One region of the Cetobacterium sp. ZWU0022 genome, then DNA from elsewhere that is predicted to be linked to it. Evidence: riboswitches for the same ligand, from Rfam matches in the RefSeq annotation. Region 1 holds a riboswitch; each other region holds the start of a gene.

Region 1 (7,727 bases):
AGCAAAAATAAATATAGAATATGGATTTGAAGAAAAAGGAAAAATGAAGATTGAATCATCTTTAGAAGAAAGAGAATTGGAAAGTGGAAGTAAAGAAAGAAAAATTGATACATATTTAGGATATGAAAGTGAATGGATGAAAAACTTTAAATATGAAGCAGGATTGCGTCAATATATTAAAGAAAATATAACAGAGTTAGAAACTACCTATAGTCTTGGTGGAAGAATAACTTGGAAGGGAATGGAAGATGATAAACTGAAATTGTTTTTAGAATATGAACAAGGCATTGAAAATCCTGATCAGAAAAGAATAGCAATTGGAGCAGATTACAAATTATTTGATAAAACATCTGTGTATATGAGGCATGAATTAGTTTCAGAGCTTAGTGATTTCTATTACTTAGAGGGAGAGGAAGAGGGAAATAGAACAGTATTCGGAGTAAAAACAAACTATTTAGAGACAGAGATATATTCAGAGTATCGAGAGGAGAATGATGATGAATCCGTGATTCCTGAGTTTGCATACGGACTTAAGAGAAAATTTAATCTGATGGAAAATTTAGAGATATTTGGAACTTTTGAAAGAGTTAGTGCTCTAAGTAGTGAGGAAAATAGTGAAACAAATCTAACTGTTGGTTATGATTATGAGGATATAAATTTCGGAAGAATGAGAGGAGAGTTTGAATTTGAAATAGAAGATAAATCTTCATTTTTGAATAAGCTTAGTTATGGAAAACAATTCAGTAAAAGTACATATTTTATAGCTAAAAATAGATATTATATTGAAGGAGATGAAGAAGAGAATAGATTTTTAATTGGATTAGCTTATAGAGATGCAAAAGATAATTCATACCATTCTCTTAATAAGTATGAGTTTAACTATTCGAAAAATATTGTAGATGAAAATTATAAAAAATATACACATATAATAAGAAGTGCTCATAACTTTCAAAGTAAAATAAACAGTGAAAAAAATATAACGCTAGCTGCGAAAAGCAGTAATATAAAATATGATGGAACAGAAAGTAGTTATAGAAGCTATTTACTTGCAGGAGGAATAAGTTATGATCTTTTTGACAACTGGACAGCTGGAATTAATTTGGCAACTTTATTTGATAGTGAAAAAAATATAGATTATGGTTTAGGATTCGAACTAGGTTATATATTTAAAAGTAATTTATGGTTATCTTTAGGATATAATTTTGTTGGTTTTAGGGATAAAGATTTTGATCCAAATGGAGAATTAGCTCAAGGATTGTTTCTAAGATTTAGAATGAATATAGGAGATATGTTTGATAGATTTAAAGAAAATGGAAAGAAAGAACCTCCAGAGAAAGTAGAGATAGTAGATGTGTATAATTTACCTAAAGAAAAATAATAAAGGTTATTTATTTTATGAAAATGTGATATACTATTAATCTGAGAAAATGTTATGGAGGAATTTCCAATGAATGAGATATTAGTAAAAATTTCAAAAAAATATATGATGGCTTTAGAAAAACAAAGTCCTGAGGATAAAGAGAGTAATATAATATACGGAAAGATATTAAATATATTAGAGAAAAATCCTGAATTAAATCTTTTTGGTCTTTTAGAAGAGTTAAACAAAGGAAAGAAGTTTTATGAGAAGAACAAAGTCAGAAATCGTAGAGATAGATTAACAAATCTAGATATTATGATAAAAAATGCAAATACAATTGTAGATAATCTTTTAGAAGAAGATGAAGAGAGTCTAAGAAGAATAGAGAGAAGCTTAAATAGAAGTGATATTTATAGAGATAGAATGGCTATGAATATTTTATTAGCAGAGTTTCCATCACACGAGTTACACGAGGTTTATTATACAATAAAAAATGATCAATGTAAGAAGTTTTTATTAGAAGTTGTAAGCGAAATAAGAGCTGAAAGATAAAAATAAGACATCCTTTGTAATAGTAATTATACTGTTATGAAGGATGTCTTTTATTGTGAATTTGATTATGACAATTAATTATAACGAGCTTTTAAAGTGAAATTCCCTGAATATATTCCCGGAGCTTGGTCACGACTTACATCAGTCGAAGCAGCAATATTCAGAATCTGTTTTCCTGAATCAGATAATTCAATAACATCATTTCCAGGAGTAATCCATTCACCAGGTTTATTTATTTGAGTACAATTAAATAAAATTGTGAAACTATTATTCCCATTTTTTAAAGGAACTCTAAAACTATCTCCTTCAGATTTTACACCTTCAAAAGTTATTCTAACTTTCGAATTAGATTCTCCTTGAAGCGAGAAACTAGAAAAAGCTTGATTGAAAGTTCCAGGTAAAATATCGCCGAACTCTAGATCTTTATCAGCTTTTACTGTTAGCGGTTTTAAAACCTTAGCATTAATCTGCATTATTGCTTGATTAGACTGTCCTTCATTTGATAAAAGATTTAGAGACACCACCCCAAATAAAGTGCTTAACATTAAAATTTTTCTCATTAATTCCCTCCTAATAAAAACAAAAAAACCAGCTACACTATAAAGTGTAGCTGGTTGTCATTTAAAAGACCCTGTAGCTTTGCGTCATAAGGTTTCCCTTATTTTGCCAAAATATAAAGACTGTATTAAAATAATATAACAAAAAATAAAAAAAGTCAAATACTTTTATTGTATATTTTAAAATGTAGATTAATTGCAAGGAAAGTTGTTTATTTTACAGTAAATAAAAATATGGAATTAATGGTGTAAATTCTTTAAATATAAGGAGATGAGTAGGATGGTTATTGCATTTGTAGGTGGGATTGTTTTAGGGTTTTTATTTTTTTATAGTCTAGATTTTGGAGTAAATGAAAGTAAAAGATTTAAAAATCCGTCATTATTTATATTTATCACATCTCTAGTGAGAATTATTATTCTTTTAGGGGGTTTTTATTTCTTGGCACAAAATAATGGTTATAACTTTTTTGCAGCATTAATCGGAGCTTTAGTGTCTAGAATATATATTGTATATTTTTATAAGAATAAAAGAAAATAGATATTTAAATATCAACATAATATATATATAGCTCACGGAGTATTCTTTTTTTATAGAATGATTGAAAAAAATACAATGTAATGATAATATACCTCTGTAATGGTTCGAAAGATTAAAAGGGAATTGAGTGAAAAGCTTAAACGGTCCCGCCACTGTAAAGAGGATGAAAATAGGTTAATCCACTGAATTTTTATTTTAAAATTTGGGAAGGAATATGAGTAAAGTGAATCTGAGTCAGGAGACCTGCCATTATAATCTGCGAGGACGGAGAAGAGTTTAAGCTCTTCTCTCAAATTTAAAATTATATTTGGGAGGTTATTTTTATGAAAAAATTATTATTATCACTATTTTGTTTGTCATCAGCATTAATTCTAGCTCATGGTGAAGAAGCTTTTGAGGACTCAAATTTTTATACAGGGGGAAAAAGTGCTATAATTATGACACATTTTGGAACTACACATAAAGACACGAGAGCTAAAACAATCGATAGAATCAATCAAAAAGCAATTAAGGCTTTTGAAGGAAAAGCTGATGTTTTTGAGGCTTATACTTCGAGAATTGTTGCTAAAAGAGTAGAGGCTAACGAGGGAATAAAGAAGTATAATCCGAGTGAAGTTTTGACTTCATTAAAAAAACAAGGGTATAAAAATGTTATTATACAACCAACAAATATAATAGATGGTGTGGAAATGGAGTCAATAAAAAGAGAGGTTTTACTTCATTCAAAAGATTTTAATAATTTGAGAATAGGGGATGCACTTCTAACAGATCCACATCATTATGAAGACGCAATAAAGGCGATAATGAAAATAGCAGCACCTCTAGGGAAAAGAGAAGGAGTAGTTTTAGTAGGACATGGAACATATAATTCTGCTACTTCAGCTTATGCAATGTTTGACTATATGGCAAAAGATATGAATGAACCAATTTATGTGGGAACAGTTGAAGGATATCCAACTTTTGAAACTGTTGTGAGACAATTGAAAAAAGCTGGAAAGAAAGAAGTTGTCTTAATGCCTATGATGTTTGTAGCTGGAGATCATGCAAAAAATGATATAGCTGGAGATTGGAAAGAAAACTTAGAGAAAGAGGGATTCAAAGTAAAAGTAAAATTAACTCCTTTAGGAGAGATTCCTGAAATTCAAGATATGTTTGTAGGGAATGCAAAATTTTTAGAAAAGCATAGAAGTATTGATATTATAGAAAAAAAAGCTGGATATGCAAAAAGTAAAGATATTTAGTATTAAAATTAACAAATTTTGTATATAATGTAGATGAGGTGATTTTATGAAAATTAAAAATATCGATTCAAACTTAAATATTCATGAGATTTATTTAGCCGGAGGATGTTTTTGGGGAGTAGAGGCTTATATGAAAAAAATATCTGGAGTGATAGATGTTGTTTCAGGTTATGCTAATGGTTCTACAGAAAATCCAAGCTATGAAGATGTTATATACAGACATACAGGTCATGCCGAAACAGTAAAAGTGATTTATGATAGAAATATTATAGATTTACCTCTACTTTTGAAATATTATTTTAGAATTATTGATCCAACTAGTTTAAACAAACAGGGTAATGATAGAGGAACACAGTATCGAACAGGGATTTATTATACTGATTTAAATGATAAATCAATAATTGATAAGGAGATATTAATTCTACAGCAAAGTTATTCTGAAAAAATTCAAATTGAGATAAAAGTTTTGGAAAATTTTTATTTGGCAGAAGAATATCATCAAAATTATTTAAAGAAAAATCCAAATGGTTATTGTCATATTGATTTAGAAAATTTTGAATCTATTTTAGTTGATAAAAAATAAAAAAATAAAAAGATAAAACCCCGTTTTAGTTTTTAACTATACGGGGTTTATTTTTTTAAGTTATTCAGCTCTTAAAGCATCTATAGGATTAAGTTGCGAAGCCTTTTTAGCTGGTGTGACTCCGAAGATAACTCCGATGAATGTTGAAACTCCGAGTGCTAATGATATTGAAAATATCGAAAATACTGGAGGGATATTTACAAAGTATCCAATTATAAGAGCTAACGAAACTCCAATAACTACACCTACAACTCCACCGATTCCTGTTAAAATAACAGACTCCATTAAAAATTGAATTAGTATATCTTTGTTTGTAGCACCAATTGCTTTTCTTATTCCGATCTCCTTTGTTCTTTCAATAACACTAACTAACATTATATTCATAACTCCGATTCCACCAACAAAAAGTGAGATACCAGCAACAAAAGTTATAAATAGATTTAAAGTACTTAGAATTTTATCAAATGAAGCAGCAGCATTACTCATAGTTTCAACTTGATATAGTCCTTTAACTCCGCTAATATCCTCTAAAACTTTATTAGCAGCACTCATATCAGTAGCTAACTCTTCAGGGTTTTTAGATTCTACAATTATAGAGTTGTATCCTCCTGTAGATAGATTATAAACTTTATCATATGTGTTAAGTGGGGTTCTCATAAATCTAGGGATTCTTTGTCCACCCATAACTTTCACAAGTTCTTCTAATGGATTTTTAAAAACTCCAACAATTTTATAAGTGATAGGGCTATTTTTTCTTCCAATAGCAAAAGACATCTCATTTCCAACAGCATTTTCTGAACTACCAAAAAGACTTTTAGCGGTAAGATTATCTATCACTAAGATTTTCTCACCTTTTTCATATTCAAATGGAAGAAAAGCTCTACCGTAAAGATATTCAGCTTTGTCAATTTTCTCATAGTCTGGAGTAGTTGCAGTGAGCTGTATCATCTCACGTCTACGCCCCACTTCAATAAAAACTCTAGTACTTATATTTGCACTTACATTTTTAAAAAGATTAGTTGATTTTAAACTTTCTATTATCTCTGGTTCTAAAAGATATTTCCATCTAAACTCTTCATCATCTTTATCAACTGAGATTGTAAATTTTCCATATCCGCCCTCTTTTAAATCTCCAGTTATATTTTGTTGTCCACCTTTTCCAATAGCAGACATTGTTATAACAGAAGAGATTCCGATTATAATTCCGAGCATAGTTAAAAATGATCTGACTTTATTGCCTCTTAAATTCTGTATAGCACCTTTTAAACTTTCTAAAAAATTCATACATTTCTCACATCCTCGATAACCTGACCATCTTTGAATCTGATAACTCTTTTACAAGCTTTACCTACCTCAGGTTCATGTGTAACTATAATTATAGTTTTCCCCTGTTCGTTCAACTCTTTAAAAAGTTGCATAATCTCTTTCTCAGATGTACTATCTAGGTTTCCAGTGGGCTCGTCAGCTAAGATTATAGAAGGCTCATTTACAAGAGCACGAGCTATGGCTACTCTTTGCCTTTGTCCTCCCGAAAGTTCATTAGGTTTGTGATCTAATCTATCCCCTAATCCTACTTTTTCGAGTACAGCCTTGGCTTTTTGAGCTCTTTCTTTGTGATGAACACCAGAATATACCAATGGAAGCTCAACATTTTCTAAAGCTGATAACTTTGAAAGTAGATTGAATGATTGGAATACAAAGCCAATTTTTTTATTTCTAATTTTAGAAAGCTCTTCATCTTTTAGCTTTGAAACTTCAATTGCATCTAGAATATATTCGCCCTCGAAAGTGTGATCAAGACATCCTAAAATATTCATCATAGTTGATTTTCCACTTCCACTACTTCCCATAATAGCAACAAACTCACCTTTTTCGATAGAGAATGTTATATCTTTTAGAGCATGAAGTTTCATCTCACCGTTTATATAGTATTTATCTAAGTTTTTAATTTTTATCATTGAGGTTTCTTACCTTTCCCTCTTGGAGATTCACTTGAAATCTCAGAGATTTTTATAGTTACTTTTTCATCAGAAGTTAAAGATTCTCTTGGATTTGTTAAGAATATCTCACCTGTACTTAATCCCTTAGTGATGATAACATTATCTCCTTTCAAATCTTTAAACTCAACAACTCTTTTTTGAATTTTTCCAGCTTCATCAGAAGTATAGATATAATATTGGTTGTTATCAAAAAGTAAAGAAGTTGAAGGAATTATTATTCCAGGTTCATCCTCACCTAAGAAAATTCTAGCTGAAACTTTGAAACCAGGCACAATATGTGGAATCTCCTCTGTTGGTCTAACCTCTACTTGTAAAACATTTTCAGAAGTTGTTTTAGAAACTTGAGAAACTCTTGAAATTTTTGTGATAACTCCTGGATATGATATTTTCTTTTCGAAAACTTCTGGTTTTATAACTAATTTTTGATCTAACTTAATCTCTTTAACTTCGTATTCAGGAACCTCTAAAATTATTTTAATATCTGAAAGGTCTGCAAGTTCTAAAAGAGGCTCATCTGTATTAACAGAGTAGTTCTCTTGAGCATAAAGTGTTGTAACAGTTCCACTAACAGGACTTTCTATTTTTTCAGCAGTTTTTTCTAAATCCTCTTTGTAGTAATCTATACTGATTTCAGATGTTCTTATCTGCTCAGCAAGTTCTTTAACAGAGTTGTTAGAGCTCCCGCCTATTTTATTTAACTCTTTTTCAACAGAATAGTTTCTTTTTAATTTAGAAAGATTTATCTCCTCTTTTTCCAAGTTTCTTTTTATATTGTTTCTTTCTGTTTCATCAAACGTCATTAAAAGTTGCCCTTTTTCAACAAAGTCTCCCTCTTGTATAAGAACATTTTTAACTTTTAATTTTTTATCTACGAAAACTTTTTTAGTATCGTTTGC
Region 2 (7,727 bases), on a different contig from region 1:
ATCTGCTCAAAAAATGATAACTGGAATGGATAGTTTTACACTGTTGGCAATACCATTCTTTATTCTATCAGGAAGTATAATGAATACAGGCGGAATTGCAATAAAATTAGTTAACTTTGCCAAGCTATTAGGTGGAAGATTACCTGGATCACTTGCTCAGGTTAATGTTTTAGGGAATATGTTATTTGGATCGATTTCAGGATCGGCAGTAGCGGCAGCAGCAGCAATTGGAGGAACATTAGATCCTTTACAGAAGGAAGAGGGATATGATCCTAAATTCTCCGCAGCAGTAAATATAGCATCATCTCCAACGGGATTGCTTATTCCACCAAGTGGATCTCTGATCGTTTTCTCATTAGTAAGTGGAGGAACATCAATAGGAGCCCTATTCGTAGCGGGATATATACCTGGAATACTTATGGGTCTTAGTGTGATGATAATAGCATATTTTATCGCTAAAAAGAATAATTATCCAGTTGAAGGGAAAGTTTCATTTGGGGAAGCTACAAGAATTATTTTAGATGCAATTCCGAGTTTACTACTAATAGTTATAGTAATTGGAGGAATAATTGCTGGAATATTTACAGCTACGGAAGCCTCTGCAATATCAGTAGTTTACACTCTATTTTTATCTGTTATAGTTTATAAAAGTCTAACATTTGAGCATATGCAAACGATATTTAAAGATACTATAAAAATGACTGGAATAATAATGTTTTTAATAGGTGCATCAAGTATTATGTCTTGGGCAATGGCATTTTCAACGATACCTCAATTTATAACAAATACAATTTTAGGATTATCAGATAATAAGATTATAATATTACTGTTAATGAATGTTATTTTATTAATAACTGGAACATTTATGGATTTAACACCGGCAATATTAATATTTACACCAATATTTTTACCGATTGCAACAAAATTGGGATTACATCCAGTACATTTTGGTATAATGTTAGTATCAAATTTATGTATTGGAATTTGTACTCCCCCAGTGGGAAGTGTATTATTTATAGGGTGTGGGATAGCCAAAGTTAAAATTGAAGAGGTTATAAAAGAATTAGTACCGTTTTTTATAGGATTAATAATAACTCTTTTAATGATAACATATATTCCATGGATAAGTTTAGGATTACCAAAACTATTTAAATTACTATAAAAAAATTGTATAAATAAGGAGGGCGAGGGTAAATTAATTTTACCCTCATAAGTATATTATGGGAATAAAATTGAACTATTTATTTGAAAAAAAAGACAATAGAGAAAATATAGTAACATTTGTTTCAAAAGAATTAAATTTAGAAGTAAAGCTTTCGATTTTAGAAAAAGATATTTTTAAAGTAACATTTTTAAAAGAAGGTGAATTAAAACTTAGAAAAACTTGGACTGTAACACCTGGAATGGAAGATTTTCCAATAGAAGGAAGGGAGAGATTTGATCATTCAGCATTCCAGTTACCAAAATTTGAAATTGAAGAAACTCAAGAAACAGTAATAATTTCAACTGAACTTTTAAAAGTTGTTGTAGATCTTAACGGTATGAAGATGACTTGGTTTGGTAAAATAAATAATAGTTGGATAAAAATAGCCCAAGATAGAAAAACACAAGCGTATAACTTTGGATATTGGGATAAACATATTTACCATTATTTAGAAAGAGATTTAAAGGAACAATATTTTGGATTTGGTGAAAAAAGTGGAAAAGTAAATAAACATTTTAGAAGAATGAGAATGAAAAATTTAGATCCAATGGGCTATGATGCGGAGTATAGTGATCCTTTATATAAACATATTCCATTTTATATAACTAGAAATCCAGAAACTAAATACTCATTTGGATTATTCTATGATAATTTCTCAACAGTAACTTTTGAGATGGGAACAGAACTAGATAACTACCACGGATTATATAGATATTTTGAGGCTAAAGATGGAGATTTAGACTATTATGTTATTGCTGGGCCACAAGTTAAAGATGTAACGGAAAGATTCTCTTGGTTAACTGGAAAAACTATATTTTCACCTAAATGGAGTATTGGTTATTCGGGATCAACTATGACTTATACAGATTTACCAGAGTCACAAAAACTGTTAAATAATTTCTTAGATGATTGTAAAAAATATGAAATTCCATGTGATTCATTTCAATTGTCTTCAGGATACACTTCTATTGGAGATAAGAGATATGTATTTAATTGGAATAATGAAAAGTTCCCAAATGTAAAAGAGTTTACAAATAATTATCATGCAAATGGAGTTAGACTTTGTGCAAATATAAAGCCTGCATTTTTACATGACCATCCAAAATTTAATGAGATGAAAGAGAAAGGTCTATTTGTAAAAGAGAGCGTTAGTGATGAGCCTGAGTTAGTTCAATTCTGGGATGATAATGGAGCGTATATAGACTTTACAAATCAAGAAGCTATTAATTGGTGGAAAGAAAATGTAAAAGAGAAACTTTTAGAGCTAGGAATTGACTCAACTTGGAACGATAATAATGAATATGAGATTTGGGACCCAAAAGCTAGATGTAATGGATTTGGAGAAGAACTGGATATAGAATTAATAAGACCAATTCAAACTTTACTTATGATGAAATCATCATTTGAAGCTCAAAAAGAGTTCGATAAAAATAAAAGACCATATCTTATCTCAAGAGCAGGATGTCCTGGTATGCAAAAATATGTTCAAACATGGTCTGGAGATAATAGAACAGAATGGAAAACATTAAGATATAATAATTATATGGCAATAAGTTTATCTTTGTCAGGAGTTTATAACTTGGGTCATGATGTTGGAGGATTCTCAGGTCCAGCACCGTCTCCAGAACTATTTGTAAGATGGATACAAAATGGTATTTTCTACCCAAGATTCACAATTCATTCTTGGAATGATGATAAAACAGTAAATGTACCTTGGATGTATAAAGAAGTTTTACCAGAAATAAAAAAAGCTATGGACTTTAGAAGAAAGATAACTCCTTATATATATAATTTACTATATAGATCTCATATCGATGGTACTCCAATAATGAAACCAACATTTTATAACTATGAAGCTGATAAAAATACATTTAATGAAAATGATGAATTTTTATTAGGTGATAATATGTTAGTTGCAACTGTGATTACAGAAGGAGAAAAAACAAGAAAAGTATACTTACCAGAAGGAAACTCATGGTACGACTATAATACTAATAAAATATATGAAGGTGGTCAAACGATAGAAGTTGAAGCAGGGTTAGGTACCTTTCCACTATTTATAAAAGAGGGAGCAATTATTCCTATAAATACTATTAATGATTATAATTTCGAGACGAAAGATGAAGATAAAAGAGGATTTATTGTTTATGCATCTGAGAATAATAATAAAACAAAGTTCGTATCATTTGAAGATGACGGATTAACACAAAATTATAAGTCAGGAAAATATGCAAAAATAAGTGTAGAAGTAGTAACTAGTGAAGAAACAATTTCTATAAATATTCAAAAAGATGGGGATATTAAATTTATTCAAGAGGAATATGAAATAATTGTTATAGATTCAAAAAATAGAAAAATAATAAAATAATCATTGAAAACTGATTTGTAATAATATTCGTATTACTATTAGTAGTTTATCAAAACGCCCCGAGAAAACCTCTTCCTCTATTAGGGAGAGGATGAATCGGGGCAATTTCAGTTCCTTGCGATTCAATATACCGCTTAATAGTTTCAATCGTTGCTCCACCAGTGCTTAATATGCAAATGCTCTTCTTCTTCATTCACCTCTAAAACACTCTCATCTTTGACACCTAATAATCTCTTTGATATTTCTTTTAAATCCTCCAAAACTTCCCCATCAATACATTTTCTACGATATTTTGTAATTACAACTAAGTGATAAGTTAAATTGTAGATAGAATGCCTATTCTTTTTAAATTCTGTATTCGGAATTCTACTCTCCTTTACAACTAAATTTTAATATGGTATTATCATAGCATATTAAATTTAAAAAATGGAGGTGAAAACTATGAAGACATATAACTTATCTTTTAAATACAGAATCTATCCTAATGAAACTCAAGCGAATACAATTAATCAAACTTTTGGTTGTACTAGACTTGTGTATAATAGATTCTTGGCTCAGAGAAAAGAATTGTATGAGGCAGAGAAAAAATCTGTAACTTACAATACCCAAGCTAAAGAGCTCCCCCTACTTAAACTTGAATTACCATTCTTGAAAGAGGTTGATTCAATAGCATTACAACAATCACTTAAAAATTTAGAAACTGCGTATAAGAATTTCTTTCAAAAGCGTACAGCATTTCCTAAGTTCAAATCTAAAAGGTCAACTAGAAAATCGTACAATACAGTATCTACAAGTAATAATATTAGAATTGAAGGAAATTTTCTAAAACTTCCAAAGCTAGGTTTAGTTAAAACTAAACTTCATAGACAGATACCTCAAAATTATGTAATTAAATCAGCTACCATTAGCCAAGAACCTAATGGTGCTTACTATGTTTCTTTACTAACTGAATTTGAAAAGGATATTAAAGAAGTTCCAAGCGATAACAATATTGTTGGTCTTGATTTTGCTATGTCTGAACTTTTTGTTAGCTCCGATAACCAAAGGGCTCACTATCCTAGATTTTTTAGAAAGTTAGAAGCTAAACTCATTAAAGCTGGAAGAGAATTATCAAGAAAAGTTAAGTTCTCCCAAAATTGGCATAAAGCAAAATTAAAAGTTGCTAAAATTCATAACCTTATCAAAAACAGTAGAAAAGATTTTTTACACAAATTATCAAATGAACTTGTAACTAAGTATAACGCAATAATACTTGAAGACCTTAACATGAAAGGCATGAGTGCAGCATTGAATTTTGGTAAATCCGTCGCTGATAATGGTTGGGGAATGTTTACAACCATGCTTCAATACAAATCAATGTTTTTAGGTAAACAAGTAATAAAAATCGACAAGTGGTTTCCATCGTCAAAAACTTGTTCATTTTGTGGTGCTATAAAAGCTGAGTTACCAGTATCTTCAAGAGTTTACAAATGTGATGAATGTAACTCAGAGATAGATAGAGACTTAAACGCAAGTATAAATATTCGTGAGGTTGGTAAAGAGCTACTAGCCTATTAAAGCATATATCAGGGTAGGGACTACCCGTAGAGCGTGATTAATATATCCGACATGAGTCAGATACTTCCCACGAAGCCCCGCCCTCTATTAGGGCGGTGGTAGTTCACGTTCCAGAACTTTCAACTGCATTACCAAGATTAATGGGATTAATAAAATAATATAGTTCAAAAGAGGAAAGGCGATTCGATTTAGAATCGTCTTTTTTGTATTTTTACAGGAAAATAAAAGACATTCAACATGTCAAATTTGCATTCAAAAAAATAAAAAATGGATTATATAATTAACTATATAAATATGTTATTATAATTCAATGTAAAACATTAATTTTGATGTCCAAATAGATTTATAAAATTTATGAAGATGTTTGTAAAAAAGTTGCCTAATCCTAATAATATATACAGTAGACAGGGTGGTTAATATCCATCCTGTCTGTATTTAGGGTGAAATATTGTTGCAAAAATATCCTAAATGAGTTATAATAATACCGAAAGATAAATACGGCAAAGTAGAGGAAACTCTATGACGCAAAGCTATAGGGCCTTTAAAATGGCAGCCAGTTGCACTTAGTTATGAACAACTCATAATATAGGTGTATTTTTTTTATAAAAATACAACTGTTTTATAGAGTCAAAAACTTTTAATATTAGGGGTGTTACTATGTGTAAAATGATGGAAATTAAAAATGAATTAAAGAAGTATCATATCAATTATACTCAAGAGGAGATACTATTTACGATAAACGAAACTCCAGGAATTACATTATGTGAGTTGACAAAAAGAATGCAGTTATCAAAAGGATCTGTATCATTATGTTTAAAGAAGTTAGAAGAGGAAAAACTTATACAAAAGTTTGGAACTTTTGATGACAAAAGAGTATTCAAAATTCATCCTACAAAGATAGGAAAAGATTTATACAGTAAAATTAAATTTATAAAAATTGTAAAAATATAAAAACTCCTTCAAAAATAAAGGAGTTTTTTATTTTATAAAATTGGAAGAGTATACGCTTTGATAAAAGGATACTCTTTATCGGAATTCAGTTTTTCAAAAGTTATAACACAGTTTATATCAGAGTTAGAAAGATAGTTTTCTAATTCATCTGCTTTTATAAAATTCAAAATATTCATATTTTCTTTTAGAAGAAATCTATTTTTTATAATTGGGAAGAGGAATGTTGGAATACGGTCAAAAACAACAAGTGTATTTTTAACGCTACTTAAACTTTCCTCGTGGGAACTCCACATATATAAAAAGATAACATTTGAAAATTGTATATTTTGATAGATTTTTCTTAGAGTAAAGAAAAGTTGAAGACATTTTAATCTATCCTCTTCAGGTAGATTGAATCGTAAAAACTCTAAGTCACATATTTTTAAAGGAATACTTTTGTCATGAGCTAAGCTCACTTTGTTGACAAATTTCTCCAAGAAGTTTGTTTTTGTTATCAGTAGAGATAGATTTTTAAAAACCATCGCTTTTACAGTGTTAATCTCTTTTGAAAGTGAATTTCTCCTTTCGTATAAACCACCATCACAGAATTTTAAAGTATCTAAAAATATGTTTAAGTTTTTTAAAAGTATCTTGCCCATAAAAGAGATTTTAAAAAAACTATAGCAAGATTTCAGTTTCTGATTTCCTATAAAATCTTTAAAATATATTTTGAACTCATTGAAACTCAAAGAGTCTATTGTAGGTTCATCTGGATCCGCTAAATTACCATAGATTATAAAGAAAGCTTTTAGAAGATTTTTGTTTTGTGAAAAATAATCAAAGCTATACTCATTTATAAAGGTATCGACATCTTTATTTAACTTTATATGAAACTGCTCATCAAAAAAATCAAGATAATCTTTTGTAATTATAGTTGGAAGTTCTTCAAACTCAACAAATAGTTTATAAAGATATGATAAACTAGCAAGCTTTAAGTTTTTTTCACTTCCTGAAATAGATATCCCCTTCGCATTTGAGCTATTGATATCTAAATCATAGATGCTAAGAGCTTCTTTAGCGAAAGCCAAGTCAGTTCCGATAACCCTTCTTGAAACCTCTAACAAGCTAGAAAGACTATTTAAATTTATGTATCTATCTCTTAAAAGAATTAAAATTATATAAAGAACTCTATTCTCTTTTGTAAAACGTTGCTCCTTTTTCAAATCACCTAGAAGAGTTGTATTTTTACAAATACAGTTAATCATAGATTGGATTGTAGGTTTGGACTCTTCTGAATCTGTGAAGGAGTAGATTTGTTTTATATAAAGATTAACATTTTGTTTATCCATTTTCAAAAACTCTGCGATAAAATCTGTCGTTTTGTATGACGTATATTCTAATAATTTACAGATTCTTATGTGGTTTGTATTAATATTTATTTTCATAGCAAACTGCTCCTTAAAATTATTATTTCATTGGGCAATATTATAACATGAAAAAAGGAATAAATCAAAAAAAGGTCTTAATTATAAGTTAAGACCTTTTAAAACTTCCTCTAAGATATGGTTGTTAACAAGATTAAGTATATTTAGATAGTTATATGAATCTAAAAGTTTAATATTTTGGTAGATATAACTTTCATCACTTAAAACCAGATTATACTTATGG
Region 3 (7,727 bases), on a different contig from region 1:
ATCAAGTATAAATATCTCCTCAATTTTTCACCTCTTAACACTATTTATTATTTTTTATTGCTGAATAAAATTCTGTTGCTAAATCTAAAGATTCTTTATTTTCTTCATATATCTTTTCGAACTCTTTATCACTACCAAGGAAAATATCAACTAATTCTGGATCAAAACTTTTCCCTTTATCTTTACTTATAACTTCTAAAGCCTCTTCATGTGTCAATGCATCTCTATGGAACTTTCTTTGTCTTAAAGCATCATAAACATCCACAATAGAAACAATTCTAGCTTCTAAAGGAATTTCATTACCTCTTATTCCTAACGGATAACCACTACCGTCCCATTTTTCATGATGATACCTTACGATATTCTCTGCAACAGTTCCTAATTTCAATTTTTTTACCAAGTCATACCCTATTTCTACATGCTCTTTTACTTTCTTAAACTCTTCCTCTGTTAACTTAGATGGTTTCTTTAATATTTCAGATGGTATCGCAACTTTTCCTATATCATGTAAAGATGAAAATCTCTTGATACTTTCTCTTGTTTCTTTTGGCAGATTTACTTTTTCAGATAAAAGTGTCGAATACATACCTAATCTCTTCACATGATCTCCAGTATCCTCGTCATTCAATTGATTAGCCATTTCTAGCACTTCTATCAACGAAAAACTTAGTTCTTCTGCTTTTTTTCTATTTTTTTCAGATTTAATTATTAATACTATTAAAATTATTATAAATATCACTACTGGTATTGATATTTTTAAAATCAACTTATAATTTTGTGTTACTATTGAATTTTTTAAAATATTATTATCTATTACAGTTTTATCTATCGTGAAACTTTCTAAAATAGTTTCAATTAAATTTGATAACTCTTGTTTCTCTTTACTAATTCCAAAACTAACACCAAAAGAATCATTTAATATCCCTGCAACTTTTATTTTATCATCCAAAAAGTTATTACTTATTACTCCTGTCAATATATTAAAGTATCCTACCAGATACTCTCCATCTTGATTTAATAATTTATTTAACCCCTCTTCATAAGTTTCTACTTCTTCTATTTCACTATTTTTCAAAATATTTTTTAAATATATATAACTATAATCACCTTTTAAAACTAAAATTTTAGCCCTATCTAAATCAGATAAATTCTGAATAAACCCATCTGACTTTCTATTTGCCACAGACAATTTCATTTCATAATAAGGTTTTGTATAATTTTTAGTTACTCTTCCCAAAGAGTTTTCGATAGCAATTCCCTCTATGTCATACTCTCCATCTTTCACAAAACTAAAAGGAATACCTATTATCTTTTCAATCTCTTTAACTATATTAATAGTTAATCCCTGATAATTTTGTTTCTGCTTATAATAAAACGGCAACATAAATTTATCTTTTCCCAATTTAACTCTTATCTCTTTATAGTTATCTGTTACTTTTTCATAACTCGGCGTATCTTTTAACAAATACTTATAAAACGACACTCTATTTTCAGATAAAATCTCTTGAAATTCTTCACCTGGTAATTCATCTAAACTTTTTTTCACTTTTTCATAAAGCTCAGTTAAACTCTTTTTTATAGCTATTTGTTCATTATACCTTATATTCTCTAAAAGTTTATAATCTACATCACCTAAATTTTTATCATACCAATCTTGTGCAATAAAAATCTCTATCTCACCATTCTTTAATTTTTCTAATCCTTCATCAATATTCTTAACTTCAATTTTATCTAAAGTTAAATTGCTATATCTTTCTTTCATCTCTCTAATTCCATGTTGTCCAGGAATATATCCAGCTTTCAAATATCTAGCCTCTCCTAAGTTTGACAGCATCGAATTCTTATTTGTAATAACACCTATCCTATAAATCATAGGAGTATCCAAATAATCATATTCCTTCTTCCCATCTAAAGTTTCAATAGTTCTCAACATCATGTCACTATTCTCTTTATCTAATGAAACTTCAATCTCTTTTCCTTCTAAAACTTTTTTTAACAACTCTGCGTAAACACCTTGATATTCACCCTTTTCTAAATCTTTATACAAATACATATCCGTTGTATTTGAAGGTACTGTTATTGTTAATCTCTCTTCCGAGAAACCTAAACAACTAATAAACAGCATTAAAAAAACTACTAACCTCTTCATCTATCCTCCCTCAATAAAAAAAAATAAAAAAAGCTGCAATAATCACAAAGACTATTGCAGCTGGCTGCCATTTTAAAGACCCTATAGCTTTGCGTCATAGAGTTTCCTCTACTTTGCCACTTATAAACGTTTCTTAATTATAATCATTATAATCAATACGTCCTACAAAGTCAATATTTTATATCTATTTAGAATAATTTGGTGCTTCCTTCGTTATTATAATATCATGCGGATGACTTTCTTTTAATCCTGCTCCTGTTATTTTAACAAATTTTGCATGAACTTTTAAATCTTCAACTGTTGATGTTCCACAGTATCCCATTCCAGCTCTAACTCCTCCACACATTTGGAAAACTACATCTTTTAAGCTTCCTCTATATGCAACTCTTCCTTCAATACCTTCTGGAACTAATTTCTTAGCGTCATTTTGGAAGTATCTGTCTTTCGATCCTCTTTTCATTGCTGCCATAGATCCCATTCCAACATATACTTTATACTTTCTTCCTTCATATATAATCTCTTCTCCAGGTGCTTCTGTCGTTCCTGCTAAAAGTCCACCAAGCATTACACAATCAGCTCCTGCTGCTAAAGCTTTAACCATATCTCCAGATAATTTTATTCCACCATCTGCTATAACTCCAATCCCTCTTGTTTTACAAACTTCATAAACATCATTTACTGCTGATAATTGAGGAACTCCTACTCCTGCTACAACTCTTGTTGTACAGATAGACCCTGGTCCTACTCCTACCTTAACAGCATCTACTCCTGCATCTATTAAATCTAAAGCTGCTTCTGCCGTTACTATGTTTCCACCAATTATGTTTAAAGTCGGGAAAGCTTCTCTGATTTCTTTTATTTTTGCCATAACACCTTTTGAATGTCCATGAGCCGAATCTACAGTTATAATATCTACTCCCGCATCTACTAAAGCTTTAACTCTTTCTAGAGTATCTGCTCCAACTCCTACAGCTCCTCCAACTCTTAATCTTCCTTGAGAATCTTTACAAGCCATTGGATATTCAACTAAATTATCGATGTCCTTTATTGTAATTAATCCTTTTAATTGACCTTCGTCATTTACTATTGGTAGTTTCTCTATTCTATTTTCTAATAAGATATCTTTAGCTTGCTCTAAAGTTGTTCCTACTGGAGCTGTTACTAAATTTTCTTTAGTCATTATATCACTAACTAATTGATCCATATCTTTTCTATATTTTAAATCTCTGTTTGTAATAATTCCTATTAAAGAACCATCTTGTTCAATAACTGGTAATCCAGAAATTTTATACTTTCTCATTATCTCTTCTGCGTGCCATACAGTTGAATCTTTTGTTAAAGTAACAGGATTCTTTATCATTCCGCTTTCATTTCTCTTTACTCTATCTACCTCAGCAGCTTGATCCTCTATACTCATATTTTTATGAATAAATCCTATTCCACCTTGTCTAGCTAAAGCTATTGCTAAATCTCCTTCTGTTACAGTATCCATTGCAGCACTTAGGACCGGAATATTTAATTCGATATCCTTTGTAAGTCTTGTTTTTAAACTAACTTCATGTGGTAATACCTCAGATTTTGCTGGAACTAGTAGTACATCATCAAAAGTAATCGCTTCTTTTATTATTTTTCCATTCATCATTTTTTCTATTCCCTCCAATTTTTCTGAATATTTTAAATAAAGACCTGCACTTTTTTTTAGTATTGTGCAGGTCTTTTTTTATTTATTTTCGTTATTATAGCACATTTTTGAGCCTATGTCATTTCTAAAAAACATTTTTTTGCATTTTATTTTTTTTACATCCAAATATGCTCTTTCTTTAGCTTCTTCTAATGTATTTCCGTATGCTACTACCGATAAAACCCTTCCACCATTAGTCTCTAATCTTCCATCTACTTTTCTTGTTCCCATATGGAAAACTATGGATTCTAAATTTTGAGGAATTTCAATTTCACTACCTATTGTCGATGATTTCGGGTAGTTTTCAGAAGCCATAACAACAGCCACTGTATATCTTTCATCCCACTCTAGTTTAACCTCTTTTTCATCCATTAAATCTAATATGGCTTTAACAAAGTCAGATTTCATTCTTGGAAGAATCCCTTCTGCTTCTGGATCTCCAAATCTTGCATTAAACTCGATAGTTTTAACTCCATCTTTGGTTAACATAATCCCACCAAATAGAAAACCTTTAAACGGAATTCCATCTTGTTTCATTCCAGATGCCATAGGTTTTAATATTTTTTCTAAAGTTTCATTTACAACATTCGAATCTATTTTTCCTACTGGAGAATACACACCCATTCCACCTGTATTTGGCCCTTCATCATTGTCATAAGCTCTTTTATGATCTTGAGCAACTTCTAAAGGAATTACTCTCTCTCCATTTGTTAAAGCTATAATAGAAAATTCAAAACCATCCAAATATTCCTCTATTACAACTTTATTATTAGGTATAGAGAATGCTATCTCTAAAGCCTCTATCGCTTCCTCTTTTGTAAAGGCAACTGTTACTCCTTTTCCAGCTTTCAAACCATCCTCTTTTATAACTATCGGAGCGCCTTTTTGATTAACATATGATTTTGCTAACTCTAAGCTTTCAAAAGTTTCATAAGCTCCTGTTGGAACATTATACTTTTTCATCAACTCTTTCGCAAAATCTTTACTTGATTCAATTCTTGCAGCAGCTGCAGTTGGTCCAAATATTTTAAGACCTCTTTTTTCAAACTCATCCACAACGCCTAAAGCAAGTACGCTTTCAGGACCTACTATCGTCAAATCTATATTTTCGTTTTGTGCAAATGTTGCAAGTTCATCTATATTTTCTTCAGAAATATCTACTAGTTTCCCAATCTCTTCCATTCCAACATTTCCTGGAGCTATAAATACCTCTTTAACTAGTCGACTCTCTTTTACCTTCCATGCAATCGCATGCTCTCTTCCACCTTTTCCAATTACAAGAACTTTCATAAACTCCTCCAAAAATTAATGTTTAAAATGTCTTACCCCTGTAAATACCATAGCTATTCCATGCTTATTGCACTCTTCGATAGATAACGAGTCTTTTATTGATCCTCCTGGTTGAATAATTGCTTTAATTCCAAATTTCGCAGCCATCTCTACTGTATCTGCCATTGGGAAGAATGCATCTGAAGCCATCACTGCTCCATTACACTTTTCACCACCTTGTTCTAAAGCTATTTTTGCAGCTCCAACTCTATTCATCTGTCCTGCACCAACTCCAATAGTTTGATTAGCTTTTCCAACAACTATTGCATTCGATTTCACATGTTTAACAACGTTCCAGTTAAAGATTAAATCCTCTATTTCATCTTCCGTAGGCTTTCTATCAGTAACACAAACAAGTTCATCTTTAGAGATATTTTTCTCATCAAACTCTTGAATTAATGCTCCATCCATAACAGAAGTAATTTTCTTTTTATTTATAATATTTGAATTCAACTCTAATTTCATAACTCTTATATTTTTCTTCTGAGTTATTATTTGTAAAGCTTCTTTTTCATATCCAGGTGCTATAACAATCTCTAAAAATAGTGCAGATAACTTTTCCGCTACCTCTTTTGTTATAACTGAATTAGCTGCTACAATTCCACCAAATATAGAGATTTTATCAGCTTCATAAGCCCTATTCCAAGCTACATCTATATTTTCTCCACTTCCAACTCCACAAGGATTCATATGCTTAACCGCTACTACAGTTGGCTTAGTAAACTCTTTTAAAATTTCTAAAGCTGCATTTGTATCTTGAATGTTATTATAAGATAACTCTTTCCCATGAAGTTGAACTGCATTTCCTATTGAATATCCTGCAAAACTACTTTTATAGAATCCTGCTTTTTGATGCGGATTTTCTCCATATCTTAAATCTTGAACTTTCTCATAAGTAACAGTTATACTTTCCGGAAACTCCTCTTTTACTTTTGAAGTTAGATACTCTGCTATTAAAGTATCATATGCCGATGTATGTCTGAACACTTTCGCAGCTAATCTTTCTCTCGTTTCCGCTTCTGTATCTCCCGACTTTTCAAGTTGCGCTATTACAACATCATAATCCTTTGGATCTACCACAACCGTAACTGATTTATAGTTTTTAGCAGCAGATCTCAACATGCTTGGCCCACCAATATCTATATTTTCTATTAACTCCTCGTGAGTCACTCCAACTTTTGATAATGTCTCTTTAAATGGATACAGATTAACAACAACCATATCTATCATATCTATCTTATTATCTTTTAAAGCTTTCAAATGCTCTACATTATCTCTAACGCAAAGTAAAGCTCCATGAACATTTGGATGTAACGTCTTTACTCTTCCATCCATTATCTCTGGGAAATTTGTAATATCTGATATACTTAAAGTTTTTATACCAGCCTCATCTAATGTTTTTTTAGTTCCTCCTGTTGAGATAACCTCATACCCTAACGAAACTAATTTTTTAGTAAAATCTACAATTCCAGTTTTATCAGATACACTTATTAACACACGTTTCATCTATTTATTCTCCCTTTTTAAATAACTTTGTTAAAATCATTGGATATATTCTATGCTCTACATCATGTATTGCTTTTTTCAAATCATCTAAACTCCAAGTTTCTTCTATTTTTATTCTCTCTTGATATATTATTTCCCCTGTATCAACTCCACTATCTACATAATGAATTGTCACACCCGTTTTCGTCACGCCAGCTTTAAACGCATCTCCTATCCCATCTTTGCCAGGAAATTCTGGCAAATAAGCTGGATGAATATTTATTATCTTGTTGAAAAACTCCTCTAATAATACTGGAGAGATTATTCTCATATATCCTGCAAGCACAATATATTCAACTTTTTCTTTTTTCAATATCTCAATTATCTTTTCTTCAAACTCCATTTTAGTGTTAAACTCTTTTGGATCTATAAAGTAGCAAGGTATATTTAAGGCTTTTGCTCTTTCAATTGCAAAAGCATCTTTTTTATCGACAATTAGAAGTTTAACTTCATACCCTTTACCTTCACCCGTTTTTTGAGCTTCTACTATTCTTTGGAAGTTACCCCCGTTTCCAGAAGCAAACACAGCTATATTTACCATTTAATTTCTACTCCTGATGTCTTAGCAACCTCTCCTAAAATCATAGGATTTTCCCCTAACTCTTTCAATTTAGAGATTATATTTTCTCTTTCATTTTTTGAAACTACAAATATAAATCCAACACCCATGTTAAATACATTAAACATCTCTTTTTTAGGTACCCCGCCTTTTTCCTCTAAAAATTTAAATATTTTTAGCTCATTTACATTCTTGCTATCAATCTCTACTCCTAATCCTTCAGGTATTATTCTTGGAATATTTTCATAGAATCCTCCACCTGTTATATGGCACATCCCTTTAACAGAAACTGATTTTAAAACCTCTTTTACTGTTTTTACATATATTCTTGTTGGAGTAAGTAACTCCTCTCCTAAAGATTTTTCGAATCCTTCATAAACTGTTTTCAAATCTAGATTAGCATCTTTAATTATCTTTCTAACCAAAGAGAATCCATTCGAGTGAACTCCACTAGAAGATATTCC
Region 4 (7,727 bases), on a different contig from region 1:
TGTGTTAAGACCTCCATTTCCTACACCTACCGGTCCTGTAACTTTCACAAATCTTCTAGCTGAAAGTTGAGTAGTTAAAACCTCTCTCGCTCTATCTTCTATATCTTTCCATACATTTGCACTTATTGGTGCTAACTCTTTTTTTAAGAAATCCATCTCTTTACCCCCTTATTTTTTTAATGATCCTATATTTAACGATCTTGTATTATTCATCTCTTTTACCTCTTCTTTTATAGGAGCTCCATCTCTTCCCATAAGTTGAGCTTCTATTCCCACTATTTTACCCTGTCTAAATATATAATCCTCTAACTCTTTTCCAAATTCAAATTCATTTCTTCTCATCCATTCAATCACCATAACAGCATGTTCCATCTCTTCATTTCTATTATGAATCAAAATCTCTTTTAATTCTGGATCTTCGGCCATTTCAGCTCTTTGATTATAGTCATCTACCGCTTGTAATTCCTCTTTTAAACTTTGAATTGCAAAGTCTAAATCTGTCGCTTTTTTACTAATTCCACTCAGCATAAAACACCTCCACATTTTAAAACAATCTCTAATTTGTTTATTATGCCATTTCTTCTCATTTCCTTTTTTAATAAAAAATAAATTTAATTTTGATGCTTCAAATAGTAATTCAAATAAGGAAAATTTGAAATATAGATTACTTTCATTTTTTTTGATATTATAATATCGTACTATTGTTTTATATTTTTGAAAAATACGGTATTTTTATTTTAATTTTTTATTTTAATTTTAAAGAATTGGGGGAGAAAGCCATGATTGAAAAAAAGATATTATTTTAGCCCAAAGTGGTGATGAAGAATCAATCGAAAAAATTCTAAAAGAGTATCATGGAACAATTTATAAAAATAATCTTTCTTTCTTTTTAAAAGGAGGAGATAGTGATGATTTAATGCAAGAGGGGTTTATTGGACTCATGAAAGCAATTAAATCTTATGATGAAAGTCGAAATGCTTGTTTTAGCACTTTCGCAAACCTTTGCATCAGAAGACAGATGATTACAGCTGTAAAAAATCACAACTCTGACAAATATAAAAATTTAAATCAAGCTATGCAAGGCGAAGGATATTCAACTCATGAAGAAAATGTTCACTACACCTCACCATCTTTAGGTTTCTACTCTCCAGAGGATATATTTTTAGGTAAGGAACTTGTTAATCTTCTTACAACTTTCCTTAATGACAATCTAAGCTTTTTAGAAAAAAAAGTTTTCACATATCTTTGCAAAGAATACACATATATTGAAATTGCTGATTTTTTAAATGAGCCACCTAAAAAAATAGATAATACTATTCAAAGAATTAAAAAGAAAATTATCTCATATCTACAAAATTATTCAAAATAATAATATATATTTCAAACAAAAAGGAGAACTCACAATTAAGTTCTCCTTTTATACTATTAATACTTTTTCATTAACTCTTTTACTTTCGAAACAACCTCATCTTTAGATATTTCTAAAGTTTCATTTGTTCTTCTTATCTTTAACTCAACAATTCCTTCCGCAGCTTTTTTACCAGCAACTACTTTAAACGGATATCCTATTAAATCTCCATCTTTAAATTTGAATCCGATTCTTTCGTCTCTGTCATCTAAAGCTACATCTATATTAGCATCTCCAAATGCATTATAAATCTCTTCAGCTAGAGCTACTTGATCCTCAGCTTTCATATTTGCAGGAATTACTTCAACTACAAATGGAGCTATTGATGATGGCCAAATAATTCCATTCTCATCGTTATTTTGCTCGATTGATGATGCTAAAGTTCTTGAAACTCCAATTCCATAACATCCCATCTCAATAACTTGACTCTTTCCATTTACATCTAAGAATGTTGCATTTAGAGCTTTAGAGTACTTATCTCCTAATTTAAAGATATGTCCACTTTCTATTCCTCTTGCACTTGCTAGCTCTCCTTCACACTTAGGACATTTCTCTCCTACAGTTACTGTTCTTACATCTGCAACTATTGAAGCTGTGTAATCTCTTCCGTAGTTTGCATTTATAAAGTGTGTATCTATTTTATTTCCACCAGCTGTATGGTTAGAAATACCAATTATACTCTTGTCAGCTATCAACTTAATTTTTGTTTCATCAATTCCTACTGGTCCTATGAATCCTTTAATTAATCCTAATTCCTCTATTTCAGTATCATTTAATAATGCAACATCGATTGTATCAATTATATTCTTTAACTTAACTTCGTTTACTTCGAAGTCTCCTCTTATAAGAACCATGTAAACTTCATCTGTTACAACATCTTTATACATCATAGCTTTTACTGTTTGTGCTGTAGGTATATTTAAAAACTCAGCAATCTCTGTTATTTTCGATACATTTGGTGTATCCATTAGCTCTAACTCTTTTGCTTCTACTTTTGGCACATCAGTTATTATACTCGTTGCAGTTTCAACGTTTGCAGCATACTCACATGATGTACAGTAAATGATTTCATCCTCTCCAGATTCTGCTAATACATGGAACTCTTGTGATCCACTTCCACCGATAGCTCCTGAATCAGCTTCAACCGCTCTGAATTTAAGTCCACATCTTTCGAAAACTCTTGTATAAGCTGCTTTCATATTTTCGAATTCTTCATCTAAAGACTCTTTTGTTGCATGGAATGAGTATGCATCTTTCATCATAAACTCTCTTCCTCTCATAAGTCCAAATCTAGGTCTTCTTTCATCTCTAAATTTAGTTTGAATTTGGTATAAGTTTAATGGTAAGGCCTTATATGATGATATATCATTTCTAATTATATCTGTTATTACCTCTTCATGTGTTGGTCCTAATGCGAACTCTCTTGAATGTCTGTCTTGAATTCTCATCATTTCAGCACCCATTACATCCCATCTTCCACTCTCTTTCCAAAGTTCTGCTGGTTGTAAAACTGGCATGAATATCTCTTGAGCTCCAGCTCTATTCATCTCTTCTCTTACGATGTTTTCAACTTTCTTTAAAGCTTTTAAACCTAAAGGAAGGTATGTGTAAACTCCACTCGCTAATCTTTTGATCATACCTGATCTAAGTAATAGTTTATGACTGATTACCTCTGCCTCTTTAGGAGTTTCCTTTAGAGTCTTTACATAATATCTACTTAATCTCATATTTCCTCCACTCTTTTAATTAATTTTACCTCATATTTTATCATAACATCTTTTACGAGGTCAAACTTTTGTTAAACTTTTCATCAATATCCTCTTCTAAAACTTTATGATTTATCTTTCCTTCATTTTTTATTAGATATTCGGTACATATATCCTTAACCAATTTTATAGTTTTTACATCATGAACTATATCTATAAATTTCAAGTCACTTAATCCGCTTTGTTTCACACCGAAAATCTCTCCCGCTTTTCTGAGTCGCAGATCCTCTTCAGCTATTTTGAATCCATCCTCTGTATTTTCTAAAACTTTTAATCTAGCTGCTGAGTTGTCATTCTCAGTATTTGATAGTAAGAAGCAGTAAGATTGATGCTCTCCTCTTCCAACTCTTCCTCTCAACTGATGTAGAGTAGCTAATCCAAATCTCTCTGAATTTGTTATAACCATTATACTTGAGTTAGGCACATTTACTCCAACCTCTATTACTAAAGTTGAAACAAGTATATCTAAATTATGATTTTTAAATTGATGCATCACTTCATCTTTTTCTTTATTTTTCATTCTTCCATGTAAAATTCCTACTTTATATCCTGGGAGGTTTTTTGATACTTCTGCATATAACTCTTCTGTTGATTTTGCCGATAGTTTATCGCTCTCATCGATTAATGAAGCTACAAAATACGCTTGCCTTCCCTCTTTTAATTTTTTATCTATAAAATAATACATCTTTTCTTCATCAACATCTTCACTTATCCACTTAGTCTTTATAGGCTTTCTTCCTGGTGGAAGTTCATCTATCACAGATACATCTAAATCACCATATATACTTAAAGCTAAAGATCTTGGAATTGGAGTTGCACTCATAACTATTAGATTTGCCAAAATCCCTTTATCTCTCAATCTTTTTCTCTGTAAAACTCCAAATCTGTGTTGTTCATCTATCACTACTAGACCAAGTTTATTGAATTGAACGCTATCCTCTATTATAGCATGTGTTCCTATGACAATATTCGTTTCTCCAGTTTCTATTCTTTTTAATAACTCATCTTTTTTCTTTCCCTTTATGCTACCTGTCAAAAGATCTACTTTTACATCCAAACTTTCTAAAGTTTCATAAATAGATAAATAGTGCTGAGTTGCTAATATCTCTGTTGGAGCCATCAACACTCCTTGATATCCATTTTCTACCATATATAATAGTAGTAAAACTGCAACTATAGTCTTTCCGCTTCCTACGTCACCTTGAATTAGATAGTTTATAATCTTACCTGCATTTAATCCTTTATAAATCTCTGTTATAACTCTTTTTTGAGCAGTTGTTAATTTAAATGATAAACCTGAAAGATACTTTGAAACCAGCTCTTTTTTTCCTTCTATTTTATAGATTCCACTGTTTGTCAAATCAACTTCAAAACGCTTTTGTAAAATACCCATCTCCAAAACTAAAAGTTCCTCTACTGCAAATCTCCTTTTAGCTTCCTCTAAGTTTCTTGAATTAGTTGGATAATGTATCTCATTTAAAGCTTTTGTTCTTGGCATCAAATTATATTTTTTTAAAACCTCTTCTGGAATATTCTCTTCAAATATATTAACATACTCTTTTAAGGCTTCCTTTAATATTTTTCTTAGATTATTTTGAGTAAACTCTTTTATAGAGCTATATATTGGAAGGATCTCCCCGTTGTTTTCTTGTCCTTTATATAGTTTAAATTCTGGATTCGTCATCTGAAAAGTATATCCTCTTTTTACATTTCCAATAAAAATATACTCCTCACCTATTTTTAAACTGTTTCTCAAATATGGTCTCTGAAACCAAACTACTTCAAGAACTCCAGTTCCATCATTTATAGTGGCTTTTATCATCTTCATTCCAGTTCTTGTGGGTGGAGCTGATATATTCATTATACTTCCTTTTAATACAACATATTCATCACCTTTTAACTCTCCAATTCTCTTTAAGTTTGTTCTATCATCATATGCTCTTGGAAAATAATAGATAAGATCATACAAACTTTCAATATTCAATTTTTTTAATTTCAGATATGTCGCTTTTGATACTCCTTTTAAATTAAAAAGTTCTATCTCTCTATAAATGTTTTTATAAATCATAATCACCACCTTTTTTTTATTATAACACAAAGAAATAGAGTTTTGTACTCTTTATAATACCTGCTATCCATCCCATATAAACCTTTAAAAATCAAGCGTTCGTGAAAATTTTATTTTCATTTTTTTTGAAAAAATTATTTGACTTTTTTTATTTTTTAATATATTATACTTGTATAAATTAAATAGGCAAAGTAAGGGAAACCTTATGACGCAAAGCTATAGGGTCTTTAAAATGACAGCCAGTTGCACTTATCTGAAAAGATAATGTTGCAATTGGCTTTTTTATTTTTTTATCACTTTATATAACTAATCGGGAGGGAACACACAATGAAAAAAATATTAACTTTATTATCTTTAACTTTATCTATGACGGCTTTTGCTAATTCTGTTGTTCAATCAGACACTATGAATATCAATGCGAAAATTGTTAAACCACTAACTGTTAGCCATGACGGGCATATCCAATTTGGTAATCTTGTTCAAAACAGCGGACATAGCGAAAAAGTAAGTAGAAACTTCTTCATTAACGGAACACCTGGACAAAAAATTGAATTTAAGATTAATGATCAAAAATTAGACTCATTTTCAAACAGTCATTTAACTAGAGTTGGAGGAAGTGAAACATTAGATTTTTATACTAGCAATAGAAAAGTAACTAACGGAGATATCTCAAATCCTACTTTAGATAACAATGGAAACTTAACGTTCTCTTTTGATTCTGTAGTTAATGTTACAAACTTACCTGTTGGAGAATACACTGGTTCTTTAAAGGTTGCAGTTAAATATAATTAATATAAAGAAAAACTGAGGAATTGATGTCCTCAGTTTTTTTTATTTCTATAATTGTTCTAATAATTCATCAGATATATCAAAGTTTGAGTAAACATCATTTACGTCATCTAAGTCATCTAAAGCTTCATATAAAGCCATAACTTTCTTAGCTGTATCTAAATCAGTTATTTGAACTTTATTGTCAGGAATCATTGACACTTCAGCTTCAGTTACATTATAACCAGCTTTTTTTAACTCTTCAGCTACAGTATTACAATCCGCAGGCTCTGTTAAAACAGTGAACTCTCCGTCCTCCTCTTTAACATCTTCAGCACCAGCTTCTAAAGCAGCCATCATAAGCTCATCAGCATCTAATCCCTCTCCAGTAATGATTATTTCCCCTTTTTTAGCGAACATCCAAGCAACAGCACCATCTGTTCCAAGGTTTCCATTTCTTCTAGAGAAAGCAGCTCTTACTTCTGAAGCCGATCTATTTTTATTATCTGTTACAACTTCTACTATGAAAGCAGTTCCTTCTGGACCGTATCCTTCATATCTAATCTCCATGTAATCTACACCTTCAAGCTCTCCAGTTCCTTTTTTGATAGCTCTTTCTAGGTTATCTTTTGGCATATTAGCAGCCTTTGCTTTATCTATCGCAAGTCTTAATCTAGGGTTGAAGTTAGGATCTCCTCCAGCTTCTTTAGCTGCGATTGTTAACTCTTTTCCTAATTTTGTAAATATCTTTCCTCTTTTAATGTCTTGAGCACCTTTTCTATGCTTTATGTTAGACCATTTACTATGTCCTGCCACAAAAATTCCTCCTCATTTTTTAAAAATATCTATTTAAATTTTATCACAACCCCTAGTTTTTTTCAATATATTTGGGCACTAGGAGTATTTTTCTCTCAACCTCTTCTAATACTTTCTCAGGCGTTATCAAACTATATTTCTCCTCATAAGATAACTTTTCATAACCATCTCCTGTCAAAATATCTTTAGGCTCCAATCCCTCGTGTCTTGGATTGTCTCTTGATAACCACTCCATTTTATTAGAGTTTGGACTAAATATTGCAAAACTGGGTATATCTATAGCTTGTGCTAAATGTCTAGGTCCACCCTCGTTTCCAACAAACAAGTCACAGTTAGAAAATAGTGTGAACAACTCACTTTTAGGTATAGACATTATATCTATAACGATATCATAATCCTCTCTAGCCACACTCCAAACTTTTTTTAAATATTTAAACGGATTCTTCTGCTTAGCTTTAGATATTGATATTACTTTATTCAAATAGTTCTGGTGTTCAAATAGAGGTGCCACATAATCGTATAAAACATAATCTATCTTTGCATCTGGATAAGTCTCTTTCAAACTTTTACATATTACAGAGGGTGAACTACCCCGCCCTAAAGAGGACGGGGCTTCGTGGGAAGTATCTTAGTAATTTAAGATATCTTAATCACGCTCTACGGCTAGTTCCTAACCTGATATATGTTTAATAAGCTAGTAGAGTTCTACCAGCTTCACGAATATTTATACTTGCATTTAAATCTCTATCCATAGTATGACCACATTCACAGTTATATATTCTATCGCCTAAAGAAAGTGAATCTTTTATATTTCCACAAGAAGAACAAGTTTTAGAAGATGGAAACCACCTATCTATTTTTATTACTTGTTTTCCTAAAAACATAGCCTTGTACTGAAGCA

What was found. Region 1 has a riboswitch for cyclic di-GMP ahead of L988_RS06495 (DUF4402 domain-containing protein). Riboswitches for the same ligand answer to the same signal wherever they lie in the genome.
Region 2: linked by a shared signal. The riboswitch ahead of L988_RS12910 (MarR family transcriptional regulator) and the one ahead of L988_RS06495 (DUF4402 domain-containing protein) in region 1 are both predicted to bind cyclic di-GMP.
Region 3: linked by a shared signal. The riboswitch ahead of L988_RS11685 (HD domain-containing phosphohydrolase) and the one ahead of L988_RS06495 (DUF4402 domain-containing protein) in region 1 are both predicted to bind cyclic di-GMP.
Region 4: linked by a shared signal. The riboswitch ahead of L988_RS10140 (hypothetical protein) and the one ahead of L988_RS06495 (DUF4402 domain-containing protein) in region 1 are both predicted to bind cyclic di-GMP.

What each region holds. Positions count from the first base shown of each region.
Region 1 covers NZ_JRJZ01000082.1:17,615-25,341, forward strand. The annotation lists gene L988_RS06485 (DUF11 domain-containing protein) at 1-1,378, shown strand, start outside; gene L988_RS06490 (hypothetical protein) at 1,448-1,912, shown strand; gene L988_RS06495 (DUF4402 domain-containing protein) at 1,987-2,472, opposite strand; cyclic di-GMP riboswitch class I at 2,515-2,590, opposite strand; gene L988_RS06500 (ATP synthase subunit I) at 2,750-3,007, shown strand; cobalamin riboswitch at 3,091-3,273, shown strand; gene L988_RS06505 (sirohydrochlorin cobaltochelatase) at 3,331-4,248, shown strand; partial or broken gene msrA (peptide-methionine (S)-S-oxide reductase MsrA) at 4,325-4,828, shown strand; gene L988_RS06515 (ABC transporter permease) at 4,892-6,115, opposite strand; gene L988_RS06520 (ABC transporter ATP-binding protein) at 6,112-6,789, opposite strand; gene L988_RS06525 (efflux RND transporter periplasmic adaptor subunit) at 6,786-7,727, opposite strand, start outside.
Region 2 covers NZ_JRJZ01000191.1:37,346-45,072, forward strand. The annotation lists gene L988_RS12895 (TRAP transporter large permease) at 1-1,162, shown strand, start outside; gene L988_RS12900 (TIM-barrel domain-containing protein) at 1,221-3,572, shown strand; gene L988_RS14145 (transposase) at 3,716-3,937, opposite strand; gene L988_RS12905 (RNA-guided endonuclease TnpB family protein) at 4,014-5,129, shown strand; cyclic di-GMP riboswitch class I at 5,619-5,694, shown strand; gene L988_RS12910 (MarR family transcriptional regulator) at 5,787-6,080, shown strand; gene L988_RS12915 (HTH domain-containing protein) at 6,113-7,504, opposite strand; gene L988_RS12920 (hypothetical protein) at 7,586-7,727, opposite strand, start outside.
Region 3 covers NZ_JRJZ01000167.1:11-7,737, forward strand. The annotation lists gene L988_RS11685 (HD domain-containing phosphohydrolase) at 41-2,149, opposite strand; cyclic di-GMP riboswitch class I at 2,202-2,277, opposite strand; gene guaB (IMP dehydrogenase) at 2,334-3,791, opposite strand; gene purD (phosphoribosylamine--glycine ligase) at 3,870-5,120, opposite strand; gene purH (bifunctional phosphoribosylaminoimidazolecarboxamide formyltransferase/IMP cyclohydrolase) at 5,136-6,665, opposite strand; gene purN (phosphoribosylglycinamide formyltransferase) at 6,670-7,245, opposite strand; gene purM (phosphoribosylformylglycinamidine cyclo-ligase) at 7,239-7,727, opposite strand, start outside.
Region 4 covers NZ_JRJZ01000128.1:348-8,074, reverse strand. The annotation lists gene L988_RS10165 (family 1 encapsulin nanocompartment shell protein) at 1-156, opposite strand, end outside; gene L988_RS10160 (hypothetical protein) at 169-528, opposite strand; gene L988_RS10155 (sigma-70 family RNA polymerase sigma factor) at 797-1,369, shown strand; gene L988_RS10150 (proline--tRNA ligase) at 1,426-3,135, opposite strand; gene recG (ATP-dependent DNA helicase RecG) at 3,188-5,248, opposite strand; cyclic di-GMP riboswitch class I at 5,418-5,493, shown strand; gene L988_RS10140 (hypothetical protein) at 5,570-6,034, shown strand; gene L988_RS10135 (YebC/PmpR family DNA-binding transcriptional regulator) at 6,080-6,826, opposite strand; gene L988_RS10130 (glycosyltransferase family 9 protein) at 6,879-7,388, opposite strand; partial or broken gene L988_RS10125 (RNA-guided endonuclease TnpB family protein) at 7,513-7,727, opposite strand, start outside.